DNA from 3 places in the Kocuria palustris genome. Region 1 is predicted to be linked to each of the others. Evidence: riboswitches for the same ligand, from Rfam matches in the RefSeq annotation. Region 1 holds a riboswitch; each other region holds the start of a gene.

What was found. A riboswitch is a leader RNA that binds a small molecule or an ion and turns the genes downstream of it on or off. The one in region 1 is predicted to bind thiamine pyrophosphate.
Region 2: it holds a riboswitch for thiamine pyrophosphate, as region 1 does, so the genes downstream of both, JOE55_RS07240 (thiaminase II/PqqC family protein) here and JOE55_RS05365 (ECF transporter S component) in region 1, are expected to answer to the same signal.
Region 3: it holds a riboswitch for thiamine pyrophosphate, as region 1 does, so the genes downstream of both, JOE55_RS12350 (NUDIX hydrolase) here and JOE55_RS05365 (ECF transporter S component) in region 1, are expected to answer to the same signal.

Annotation. Positions count from the first base shown of each region.
Region 1 covers NZ_JAFBCR010000001.1:1,217,744-1,221,945, forward strand. Annotated here, with positions in the region: gene JOE55_RS13420 (ATP-binding cassette domain-containing protein) at 1-1,466, opposite strand, end outside; gene JOE55_RS05365 (ECF transporter S component) at 1,463-2,161, opposite strand; TPP riboswitch at 2,277-2,381, opposite strand; gene JOE55_RS05370 (DUF4235 domain-containing protein) at 2,527-2,808, opposite strand; gene mnhG (monovalent cation/H(+) antiporter subunit G) at 2,916-3,305, opposite strand; gene JOE55_RS13425 (monovalent cation/H+ antiporter complex subunit F) at 3,305-3,691, opposite strand; gene JOE55_RS05385 (Na+/H+ antiporter subunit E) at 3,688-4,202, opposite strand, start outside.
Region 2 covers NZ_JAFBCR010000001.1:1,624,232-1,628,433, reverse strand. Annotated here, with positions in the region: gene rplI (50S ribosomal protein L9) at 1-387, shown strand, start outside; partial or broken gene JOE55_RS07245 (MMPL family transporter) at 762-1,784, shown strand; gene JOE55_RS07240 (thiaminase II/PqqC family protein) at 1,810-2,514, opposite strand; TPP riboswitch at 2,508-2,600, opposite strand; gene JOE55_RS07235 (FMN reductase) at 2,739-3,401, opposite strand; gene JOE55_RS07230 (LLM class flavin-dependent oxidoreductase) at 3,398-4,202, opposite strand, start outside.
Region 3 covers NZ_JAFBCR010000001.1:2,760,271-2,764,472, forward strand. Annotated here, with positions in the region: gene JOE55_RS12335 (thymidylate synthase) at 1-139, opposite strand, end outside; gene JOE55_RS12340 (nucleoside 2-deoxyribosyltransferase) at 129-599, opposite strand; gene thiD (bifunctional hydroxymethylpyrimidine kinase/phosphomethylpyrimidine kinase) at 674-1,483, opposite strand; gene JOE55_RS12350 (NUDIX hydrolase) at 1,480-1,953, opposite strand; TPP riboswitch at 1,988-2,104, opposite strand; gene JOE55_RS12355 (hypothetical protein) at 2,310-2,519, shown strand; gene JOE55_RS12360 (hypothetical protein) at 2,989-3,342, shown strand; gene mobF (MobF family relaxase) at 3,593-4,202, opposite strand, start outside.

The sequences.
Region 1 (4,202 bases):
TGCTCGGCCAGCAGATCGACGACGGCCGCCCATGTCACGGCATCCTGGCCGAAGGTCGGCTCGTCGAGGATCAGGATCCGCGGGGCCGCGGCCAGCACCGTGCCCACCGACAGGCGGCGCTTCTGCCCGCCGGAGAGCGTGAACGGGTTTGCCTCGGCCAGCTCCGTCAGCCGCAGCCGATCGAGCAGCTCGTCCACGCGCCCGGCGATCTCCTCCTCCGGGACCCCGGCCCGGCGCGGGCCGACCGCGAGCTCCTCGCGCACCGTGCCGGTGAGGAACTGGTGCTCCGGCTCCTGGAAGACCGTGCCGATCCGCTCCACGAGCTCGGGACCGGACCACACCGAAGGATCGTTCGGGATCCCGTCGGCCAGAGCGTCGGCGGCGCGCACCGCACCGGAGGCGGGCACGAGCAGCCCGGCCAGGCTCAGCGCCAGCGTGGACTTGCCGGCTCCGTTGGGACCGGTCAGGGCCACGGCCGACCCGGCGCGCAGCTGGAGGTCGACCGGCAGGGCTGCGGGGGCTCCGGCCATCGAGTCCTCCGGAGCGGGCCGCCCCGAGCGCACGCGCCGTCGGCGCCTGGACAGCCGGCGCTGCGAGGGCTGCTCGCGCGAGACCTCCAGGGCCTCGGCACTCAGCAGCAGGTCGCCTGCCAAGGCCTCCGGCAGCAGCGGCTCGACCTGCGCCCCGGGAGTCCACACACCGGCTCGGCGCAGCTGCTCGGCGTAGGTTCCGTGGGCGTCGAGCAGCTGCGTCGGAGATCCGTCGGCCACCACGCCGCGCGGACCGAGGACCACCACGCGATCCACGAGATCGGCCCACACCTCGGTGCGGTGCTCGACCACCACCAGGGTGGCCCCGGTGTCCTCGACGACCGCCTCGACGGCCCGGCGCACCGTGGCCACGCCCTCGGGGTCCAGGTTGGCGGTGGGCTCGTCGAGCAGCAGCAGCCGCGGGCGCATGGCGGTGATCCCGGCCAGCCCCAGGCGCTGCTGCTGACCGCCGGACAGGGCGGAGGTGTCCCGGTCCGTGGAGATCTCGAGCCCCACGGAGTCCAGGGCGCGGTCCACGCGCGGGCCGATCTCGGCCGCCGGCACCGCGAGGTTCTCAGGCCCGAAGGCGACGTCGTCACCGGCCCGCGCCAGCAGGATCGAAGACTCCGGATCTTGCTGCAGCAGCCCCGTGACCGCGTCCCGCTGCGCCGCCGGGCGCCCGTCCACCAGCAGTTGCCCGCGGGGGCCGCTGCCCGCGCCGTCGTCGGTCTCGTCCTCGGTCTGGGGCAGCACCCCCGCCAGGGCGTGCAGCAGGGTGGACTTGCCCGACCCACTCGCCCCGAGCAGCAGGACCCGCTGACCGGCGGGGATCTGCAGGTCGAGGCCCTGCAGCGCGGGCTCGCCGCGGCCGTCGGGCTGCCAGCCGAAGCCGCGGGCCGTCACGCTCGCCCCAGCGGTGCGGACAGCCTCCGTCATCGCCCGGAGGCCAGGCCCGACAGGACACCGGTGGCACGCAGCGCGCGCACGAGCAGCCACATGGCAAGCCCGGCGATCACCGCGCCAGAGGCCGTGCCCAGCACGACGTAGACCGCCTGGTGAGCCCCCGGCCACTCGTAGTAGTAGAGGAGGCACTCGCTCAGCGTCCCGAGGGCGCCGGCCAGCGCCCCGGAGGCGATCGCCACAGCCGGTCCGAAGCGGCGGTAGCCGAAGGCCAGGAAGACGACCTCCGCTGCAGCGCCCTGGATCAGGCCGGAGATCACGACGGTGGCGCCGAACGTGGTGCCCAGCAGCCCCTGGAAGGAGGCGGCCAGCAGCTCGCAGGCCAGGGCCGCTCCCGGACGGCGGATGATCAGCGCGCCCAGCGGTCCGGCCAGCAGCCACCCGCCCACCAGCAGCCCGCCTGCCGGCGGGTAGCCGACGGTCAGCGCCTCGGAGACCGGGTAGACCAGCGACGACCAAGCCCAGAACAGGACACCGCAGGCGGCGGCCAGCACCGCGAGGACCACGAGGTCGAGCACGCGCCACCGCAGGCGGGAGCGGGAGCCGCGCTGCGGGGAGCGGGCGGCGCCGTCCGGGCGCGGGTGGGGACCGCTCTGCGAGCGCGGATCGAGGCCGGGATCGGCGCTGCTGCGATCGGGGCACAGCGGGTCGGTGCTGCGATGCTGCGTCATGGTGCTCCTCCTGGGGCATCGGGGGCGCCATGGCGTCCCGCTGATCAGGAGGGGAAGGATGCGTGCCGCGCTCGATGGCGGGGCCGGAAGGCGCCGATGCCGCTGCGCGACAGCACCCTCGAGATGCTCGACTCCCTTCGCCGGTGCTAGCCGGAGCAGGTTCGAGGGTCTGCGGCGGACCGCACTCTCAGCGCCCTCGGGCGCTCCCCTGTCGTATGCCCGGGATCCTACGCCAAACGCGCAGCAGATGCAGGTCGCCCTCAGCCGGGCCCGGAACGGACGAAGGCGCCGGGAGCACACGGCTCCCGGCGCCTTCGCTATCGATCAGCAGGCCGCGCGCAGCGACCGGCCCGGACCGGTCGAGATCAGGCGCGGCCCTTGGCCTTCTCCTGCGCCTTGAGCTCGGCCTTCTCGCGCTGCTCGGCGACCTGGCGGTTGACCAGGGTGCGCACGACCGTGGTCAGCACGCCGCTGACCACGGCGAACAGGACGATATCGAGCCAGCGGTCCTCACGGGGGTCATCGCCCTTGGACGGGACCTGGCGGCCGGTGACCTTCTTCCACGTGGCGTCGAGGCCCTTGGTGGCGGCCTGCACGCCCAGCACGGACGCGCCGGTGCCGATGAGTCCCATGATCTTGGGGTTCATGTCATCTCCTACCCCGAGTGAGCTACTCGGGAGATCGCGGAACCGGCGCCTCAGCCGGCGCCGGAGGTTCGGTGCTCACCCTAGCGCGCTCGGCGAGCCGTCGCGGATCACGACGGGCGATCCGCGCCGCCCTGCGACTCGGCGGTGTCGGCCTCGTCCAGGGCTGCGGCCAGGTCATCGGCGATCAGCGTCTCATCGAGCACGTGCTTGGTCCGATAGCTCGAGCGCCCCACCATGTGCGCCGAGACCGGCGCCGTGAGCAGCATCAGGGCCCAGCCGAGCAGGGCCAGCGGCAGCAGCGTCCACTCGCGGGAGTGGATTACCACGGCCAGCAGCATGCACAGCAGACCGAGCACCTGCGGCTTGGTGGCCGCGTGCATCCGCGACAGGACGTCCGGCAGCCGGATCAGGCCGAGGCCGGCCGTCAGGGACATGAGGCAGCCCACGAGCAGCAGCACGCCCACGACGATGTCGAGCACGAGGTCCATGGGATCCATCAGCGGTGTCCCTCCTTCTCGGACGGGGAGGGCTTCTGCATCGGGGCGGGCCGGTGATCCTGCTCGGCCCGCTCGCCCTCGACCGGCTCCTTGGTGGCGCCCTCATCGGTCTGGCCCGTCTTCCGGGGCCGCGTGGGCTGGACGAACCGCGCCACGGACACCGAGCCGATGAAGCCCAGCAGCGAGACGGTCACGATGACCATCATGTAGTCGGAGTGATCGCTCCAGACCATCTCCAGGGCGATCGCGGCGACCACCACGGAGAGCAGGACGTCGCTGGAGAGCACGCGGTCCAGCAGCGAGGGTCCCTTCACCAGTCGATACAGCACGCCGGCGGCCGCACCGGCGAGCATCACGAGGCACACGGCCATGACGATGGTGCTCATCGGCTCTGCTCCTCATCCCCTCGTTCGGCCTTCGATCTGTGGGCGTAGCCCGCCCAGCTGCGCAGCACGGCCCGAGGGCTGAGTCCACGGCCCTTCTGGGCGTCCTCGCGCCGCAGCGCGGCGTAGTCCTCCGGAGAGCCCATCATGCGGATCCAGGCAGCCTCGGTGTTGCGCACGGACTCCCGGAAGTGCTCGATGTCCTCGTCGTCGTGCACGTCCAGGACGTGGAAGTAGAGGATCGCGTTCGGACGGTCCACCTCCAGCAGCACCGAGCCCGGGATCAGTCCCGTGGTGCTTCCGGTCGCGGTCATGATCAGATCGGAGTGCGAGCGCATCTGCACGGCGGTCACCGACGAGGAGGCCCTGGGCCCATGGGCGATCACGGTCCACATGACCTCGAAGCTGGCTCGGATGACCTGCCACAGGAAGGTGACGAACAGGGTCACGGCGTGCAGCACGTTGAAGCGGCTGGACAGCTGTACGGGCTGCAGTGCCAGCGCCCGGGTGACCA
Region 2 (4,202 bases), 410 kb from region 1:
GTCAAGGACGGGTACGCCCGCAACTACCTCTTCCCCCGCGGCTTCGCGACCCAGTGGTCCAAGGGCGCCGAGCGCCAGATCGAGTCCATCAAGGCCGCTCGTGCGGCCCGTGAGCTCGCCTCGCTCGAGGACGCGCAGGCCCTGGCGGCCTCGCTGACCTCGGCCACCGTCACGGTCCCGGCCAAGGCCGGCGCCGAGGGCCGTCTGTTCGGCTCGATCAAGGCCGAGCAGGTCGCCGACGCCGTCAAGGCCGCCGGCCTGGGCGAGATCGACAAGCGCAAGGTCGAGATCCGCGAGCAGGTCCGCACCGTCGGCACCTACCAGGCCACCGTGCGCCTGCACGAGGACGTCAACGCGAACATCGAGTTCGAGGTCGTCCCCGCCTGATCCTTTGGGTGAGCCGTGCTGCACGGCACGCCTGACCGACGAGCCGTCGCCCCTTTCCGGGGCGGCGGCTCGTCGTCGTTGCCGGGCCTGTCGGGCGCCGGCGGGGGGCGGCTCTGCCCCTGACAGGTCACCGTTCGGCGGATGACGACGACGGCCCTGCGCAGCGACACAGGGCAGGCCCTGATGTGGTCCCTTGCGCGGTGATCTCGCATCTGTTCCCGGCCCTCGGGGCCCGGGCGCGGCGCGGATCTGCTGCGGGCGCATGACCCGTCCCCAGGACGGCCGACTTCTGCGCCGACCAGCACCGACGCCGGCGTCGTCTCCCGTGCTACGTTCCCGGCGGCGGCTACGCCGACCCGACTTCGGAATCCGCCAGGGCACAGCAGATCGTGCACGAAGAGGTCGGCGGGGAGGCGAGCCTCGTCGTCCTGGTCCGAGCCCCCGAAGGCTCCCAGGCAGCCGACTCCGCTGACGTGGGGGAGGAGATCGCCGCGGATCTGCGCGAGCACGACGGCATCGAGTCCGTCCATGCCTTCAGCGATCCCGGCATGAGCGACCCGCTGAGCTCTGAAGACGGCCGCACGGGCATGGTCGTCGCGCACATCGAGGGCACCTTGGCCGAGCAGACTGAGATCTCCACGGAGCTCGTGGACCAACTGAGCCAGGAGCGCGGCGACGGCACCGAGGTGCTGGTGGGCGGCTCCGCGCCCATGATCGCCTCGAACAGCCAGCAGGTGATCAAGGACCTGGGGCTGGCCGAGCACATCGCCGTGCCCATCACGCTGGTGCTCCTGCCGGCGGTGCTGGGCGTGGTGACGCTCGTGTTCCAGCACGGCTGGCTCTCCGGGTTCCTGGGCTTCACGCGGGGCCCGCTGGACATGTCCATGCCCGTGCTGCTGTTCTGCATCGCCTTCGGGCTGTCGGTGGACTTCGAGCTGTTCCTGATCGGGCGCATGAAGGAGTTGTGGGAGCAGACGGGCAGCAACCGCATGGCGGTCGTGGAGGGGCTCGCGCACACCGGGCGCATCAACACACTCGCGGCGCTGGTGCTCTCGGTGTCGTTCGCGGCCTTCGGGACGAGCCAGGTGAGCTTCATGCAGCTGTTCGGCCTGGGTACGGCGTTCGCGATCCTGCTCGATGCGACCCTGGTGCGCGGCGTCCTGGTGCCCGCGTTCATGCGGATCGCCGGGCGGGCCAACTGGTGGGCACCGGCCCCGCTGCGGTGGGTGCACGATCGGATCGGGCTGGCGGAGGCCCCCGAGGATCCGCATACGGGCCCCTTGGCGCGGCGCGAGCCGGAGGAGTTCGGGGATCACATCACGCCGCCGTCGGCCCGACGACGCCGCGGTCGCCACGTGGCCGACACGGCGCCGCGGCACCGGAAGGGACCGTGGTGAGGGTCCCGTCAGTCGGTCCGCGCTCTCAGCGCGGGATGGTCTCCGACTGATCCTGAGTCAGGGCCTGATCGAAGAACGCCAGCTCGTGGCGGCAGCCTGCCAGATAGGCCCGCTGTGCTGCCGCACGGCCTGATTCCGAGCTCTGTGCGAGCTCCCGCTCGACGCGCTCCAGGGCTGCAGCGGTTGCAGCCACGAAGTCGGGATCGCGGTAGGTCTCCAGCCATGCGGCATACGGGTGATCCGGCTCCACGGACGGCAGACAGGCTCCGACCTGGGCGTAGAGCCAGAAGCAGGGGAGCACTGCAGCAGCGCCGACAGCTCGGTCCTGTCCCAGGGCGGCGGCCAGCAGGAAGTCCGTGTAGGCCGCGGTGACGGTGCTGGCGGGCTCGTCGGCGGCCTCCGGACGGGCGGCCATCCAGGTGCGGTGCAGCTGGGCCTCCTCCGTGAGGCAGCCGACCGAGGCCTGTGCCCACGCGAGCTGGTCCGGGGCGTGATCGCAGCGTGCGGACAGAGCCGCCAGGGCCCGGGCGTAGCCGGCCAGATACAGGGCGTCCTGGGCGAGGTAGAACGTGAACCGCGCGTCGTCAAGGGTTCCGTCCAGCAGGGCGCGCACGAATCTCGAGTCCTGGATCTCGGCTGCCGTCTGCGCGCCGTCATCCCACAGCGACTGCGTCCATGGACCGGCCGCTTCGACGGCGGGCTGGGGGGCGATGTTCGAGGTGGAGTTCATCAAGGGGACATCCCTTCGCCAGTGCGAGCTGGAGCAGGTTCCACGGGTCTGATCTCAGCGCCGGCGGCGCACCCCGTGTCCGCAGCCCACTATAGGCGGCAGGATCGGATGCCGACAGGGCGGTAGCCGGTTCCGCTGCGAGAGACGAGACCTGCTCATATTGCACATTCGACATATGAGCAGGTCAGGCGGCCTATGGGTCCTCCGAGAGCTCGGTGAGCCCGTCAGGAGCCGTCGTGGCCCTTGAGAAGGCTCGCGAAGTCCGTGACCGGACCCAGGTCCACGCCGCTGCGACGTGGCGCCCGCGCGGGCTCGGTGGGCAGGAAGCCCTCCACCCCAGCGGACTCGGCCACCAGTGCCGTCGCCATCTCGGAGGCGGCTCGAGCGATCCGCGACTCCAGGCCTCCGGTGTCCCCGGAGCCGAAGTCATCGGTCGCGGCGAACACGCCCGTGGGCAGCACGACCGCCCGCGAGTAGGAGAACAGCGGGCGCAGCGCGTGGTCCAGGACCAGGCTGTGGCGCGGGGTGCCGGCCGTCGCGGCGATGAGCACCGGGAGGTCGATCAGCGCTTCGTCGTCGAGGACGTCGAAGAACATCTTGAACAGCCCCGAGTAGGAGGCCCGGAAGATCGGCGTGACCGCCACCAGCCCGTCGGCCTGGGCGACCAGGCGCTTGACCTCGTCGAGCTGCGGATCGGGCAGCCCGCCCGTGGTCATGGCCTGCGCCAGCGGCAGGGCCAGGTCCCGCAGCTCCACGTGGTGGACCTCCAGGGCCTCGCCCCGGGCGCCGACCCGGGACTCGACGGCCTGGGCGATCCGGTCCGCCAGCAGGCGGGTGGACGACGGCGAGGACAGCCCCGCCGAGACGACGACGAGCTGACGGGTCATCGCTGCTCATCCTCCTTCTGCTCGTCTTGCGGCTGCGCGTTGATGACCTGGCGGTGCTTGGAGTCCGGACCCTGGGCGCGCAGGGTCTCGTGGGTGGGCGGGTCTGAGGGCACGTGCGCCGGGCGACGTGCCTCGAAGCCCTCGCGCAGGCGCGGGGCGATCTCCCGGCCGAGGATCTCGATCTGCTCCAGGACCACCTCCTCGGGCAGGCCGGCGTGATCCAGCAGGAACATCTGGCGCTGGTAGTCGCCCACCTGATCCGCGTAGCCCAGGTAGCGCTCCACGATCTGATCCGGGGTGCCGACCGTCAGCGGGGTCATCCGCGAGAAGTCCTCGAGCGACGGGCCGTGGCCGTAGACCGGCGCGTCGTCGAAGTACGGGCGGAAGACCCGCTTGGCCTCGGCCTCTGTCTCAGCGGCGAAGATCTGGCCGCCCAGGCCCACGATTGCCTGGTCGGCGGCGCCGTGGCCGTAGTGCTCGAAGCGCTGGCGGTAGAGGTTCACCATCGAGGCGGTGTGCTCGATGTTCCAGAAGATGTGGTTGTGGAAGAAGCCGTCGCCGTAATAGGCGGCCTGCTCCGCGATCTCCGGGGAGCGGATCGAGCCGTGCCACACGAAGGGCGGGGTGTCATCCAGCGGCCACGGGGTGGAGGTGTAGCTGTTGAGCGGGGTGCGGAACTTGCCCTGCCAGTTCACGACCCCCTCGCGCCACAGCTTGCGCAGCAGGTGGTAGTTCTCGATGGCCAGCGGGATGCCCTGGCGGATGTCCTTGCCGAACCAGGGGTAGACCGGACCGGTGTTG
Region 3 (4,202 bases), 1.5 Mb from region 1:
GGTTGGTCAGGCGCGCGGTGAAGCCGATGATTTCGCGTTCGTCCTGCCCACGGGGACTGTTCTGGTATTCGAACCCGGTGTAGACCTGTCGCAGTGAATCCAGGTAGAGCGTGTGGAGGTCGGGATACTCAGGCTTCACTGACGGCTCCTCCCTGCACGCGCTCGATCGCAGCGAGGATGCGTGGCGCGGTGGGCTGCTCGGGATCGATGATGATCTTCTCAACGTCGGCGACCGCTGGGAGGCCCCGGACGAGGAACGCGTACTCAGCTCCCTCTTCGAGGAGCAAGACGACGGGCTTCTTCCAGGCTGAGGCCCACCCGATCTCGATGTGCGTGCCCGGGGACGCGGGTGCGCCGGGGAACGCGACGAAGACGTCACAGGCGGCGATCTCCGTGTAGTCGATGATTGTGCACTCGCTGGGTTCCATGAACTCACGACCCCAGCCCTCTCTGCGGTGGGCGCAGTGCACATCCCACCCCTGGCCTTCGAAGAAGTCGATGATCGAGGTGTACTTGTCGATCTCGGCATCGCCCATCACATGGGTGTCAGCATCGACGAGAGCTTTGAACGGGCCGGCGAGAAACATCTTTCGCGTCATAGTCACGGCTCCTTTCATGAGTCGATGTGGTTGGCCCCCGATCGCGCGGAACGAGAAGGGGTTGTTCTGCATCCCTACCCGCGCGGCCAGAACTGGTGGAAATGGTGCAAAGGACCATGACCTTGGCCGACGTTGAGGCGGTCGCTGGCAACCAGAGCGTCTTGCAGGTAGGTCTTCGCCTGGTCCACACTTTCGGGCACCGAGTGGCCGGGCAACAGCGCAGTGATTGCCGACGACAAGGTGCAACCGGTGCCGTGGTCGTTGAGGGTCTCGACCCGGGGAGACGAGTAGGTGGAGACGCCGTCGGGGCCGGCAAGGTAGTCGACACTGACCGTCTCGCTCGTGAGGTGCCCGCCTTTGAGCAAAGCCCACTGACAGCTCAGTCCACGCAGCTGGGTGGCCTGGTCCTCCATCTGCCCCAGATTAGTGACATCCTCGGTATCGAGGAGCACGGCGGCTTCGGGAAGATTCGGGGTGATGACCGTGGCCAGCGGCACGAGGGTGTCCCGGATGGCAGCCACCGCATCGTCGTCTAACAGCCTGTCGCCACTCTTGGCGACCATCACCGGATCCAGGACCACGGTCTCAGCTTCGTGGTGGTGCAGGCGCTCGGCGATGACCTCGGCGATGGCGGCGTTGGCGACCATACCGATCTTCACCGCGTCGACACGCACATCGTCGAACACTGCATCGATCTGCTCACCAACGAATGACGGATCAAGGGGCACGAACGAGCGCACACCGCGCGTGTTCTGCGCCACGACCGCAGTGATCGCGGCCATGCCGTAGGCGCCCATCGCTGAGAAGGCTTTGAGATCGGCGTGGATGCCTGCCCCACCGGTGGGGTCGGTTCCCGCGATGGACAGGACGTTCTTGACCGTCATGCGCACACTTCCTTCTGCTGCCGTGTGGCGGCGTACCGAGCGACCTCGGCGACATCCTTGCTCAGGGTCAGCCGGGCTTCGTCGACTTCGTCGAGGGCGAACCAGCGTGCTTCGAGGGCATCGTCGCCAGCGTGGGGTTGCCCCGAGCGCCACCGGCAGAGCACGGCGACGAGCACGAAATGACTGACTAATGGTCTGTTCTCGTCGCGGCTGAACGCGTCAAGGCAGGTCAAGACACCGGTGGCCTCACTGATGATGCTGGTTTCTTCACTGAGTTCGCGTTCGGCGGCTTGGGCGATTGTTTCTCCGAATTCGATCTTCCCGCCCGGGAATCCCCAGAATCCTGCATCGGGAGGGTTCGCACGTCGCGCCAAGAGGACATGGTCGTCTTTGATGAGGACAGAAATGACCGCGACCCTTGGGTGCGCGTCAAATGAGGAAGTGTCAGGAACGACAACAGCATGAGACACTGTGACCTCCTAGCGTGGAGGCCAGCGAAGGAAAGAAGCCCTGCTAGACCAGTCCCTTCGCCGGCATGGTCCGGATCAGGTTCTAGGGTCACCACGCTGACAACGTCCAGTGGTATCTCAGCCCCTTGACGGGACACCCCTCGGTACGACCCGAATCTACCAGAACGCCGTCACAGACACACCCTGCGCGGATAGACTGCCGCCGGATACTGGTGTTGGGATCGCCTGCGCACCCATCCAGTGACGCGACTGCGCCTGATGGAGCAAGTCCCCGCCCCACGGGTGGATCCACTGGTAGGTGTCGGTACTGGACGGTAGACCGGAAGGTGTCGGTCGAGCATGAAGGAGGACTGGTCATGGCGACGACGAAGGCCTTGTCACAGGCCGAGATCGACCGGCTCGAAGCGCAGGTCACTGCTGGCCAGCGGATGGCTGGCGGAGAGGAGTCCGACGCCGACCGCGCCCTGGATCGCAAGGTGCTGGCCGGTGAGATGCCCGGCGATGACGCCATCGCCATCGCCGTCCGGCTGGCGCAGATCGACGCGAAGTACGGCATCACCCGGTAGCACGCCGCAGGCCAGGGTCGCGGGTGGGGGTGGACGGTGATGCCGGATCATTGCACAGATCCCGGCACCGAGGTGCTCGTCAACATCCCCGGCTACACCGATCCGGCAGCGTGGAAGGAAGCCGAGACCGCCGTCACCGGCCTTCGTGCCCGCGAGCTGGCCCGCACCCCGATCATCGGCGACTTTGACCTGCCACCTTTGCAGGCTATCCACGCCGCCTGGTCGAGGGCTTCTACACCTGGGGCGGCCGCCTGCGGGATACGAACACCGGCCCCGGTGGGACCGGCATCGCGCACTGTCTGCCCGAGTTCATCCCCGACGAGGCCGTCCGCGTGTTCGGTGTCCTCGCGAAGATGGATCACCTTCGCGGTCGGGACCGGGCCGGGCTCTCCGAGGGCCTGGCCTGGGCGTGGGGAGAGACGACAGCGATCCGCCCCTTCCGTGAGTGAACACGAGGAGCCAGTTCACGTTGTTCAACCAGCTCGCGGTCGAGGCCGGATGGGTCCTCGACTGGAACCAGATCGACCCGCACGTCTTCGCCCACGCCCGCACCGTCGCGATCTACCGCGATCCCGACGGCCTCGACGCATTGCTCTACCCGGCGCTGGTTCCGGCCGCTTCCAGCCCTGAGCGTAAGGTCGCCGAGCGGATGGAACAAGTCGTGGCGAAGTTCGCCCGGCCCCGCCCTCCACGTAAGATGGATGCCCTGGATCACGAGCTGCACGCGGCGTTGCAGCGGCGAGCATACCGCCTCGCCCCTGACCCGCCGTTCGGTCCGCCACACCAGGGGCCGGGGCTACACGACCGAGGGGTCGGGCTATGAACACTCCACGTATCGCCACCGCCGCGCGGAATGAGACCAGCGTGCGGGCGGCCCGGTCACACTGGGTCGAGGAGAACGGGCCCGCAAAATGTGCGAACCCCTCGATGCCCTCGGAGCACCGTACGAACGGAACAAAACCGCAGGAACAGTTAAACGGTCGAAGAAGCTACACGCTCAACGCCCAGCACCACCCGAACTGGTTAGCAAACCGAGCCGTGACGGAGAGGCAGAAACATGGACGGTACGCGATCTAGAGGCCGCGTGCTGGCCGGTCTCTGCGGGGAGCACTCCGGGTGAGGTACTGCTCGTCGACGAGTTGCCGTTGGCGTTCCCCGAGTGCTGTCGCGCGGGCTTCGGTGGCGGCGCGTTTGATCTCGATGAGATCCACTGCCTGATCCCGTGGCGGGCGACGGAGCTCGGCGGCCTCAGCCCGCGCTTCCTCTGTCGACGCCCTCCACTTGGCCGCCTGCCTCCGGGGGCTGGTGCGTAAGTATCGGTCGGGGTCACGGCGGACGTTGTCCGCCCCGTGGAGCCGCGCCAGGAGTGCGAGTCGGTCGCGGCGATGACGCTCCTGCAACCCGGTACGCGCCTGCCGCGCCGCGACTACGGCCTCGTCGGCTTGCACCACTTCGGGAGCGTTCTCGGCTTGCTGGGCGGCGACACGGCCCGCCCACTCATGGAGGTCATCCGCGGGCCGCGGGAGAGTGCCCCACTCCGAGGACAGGCGACCGCGCAAGGCCTGTGTGTGCTCGTGGGCGGTGTCGTGCTCGCGTTGCGCACGCCGCTTGCCGAACCATCCCGCCGTTGCCAGTCGTCCGGCCGCCTGGGCTTCCTCGGCCAAGGCGGCGAGGTAGTCCCGG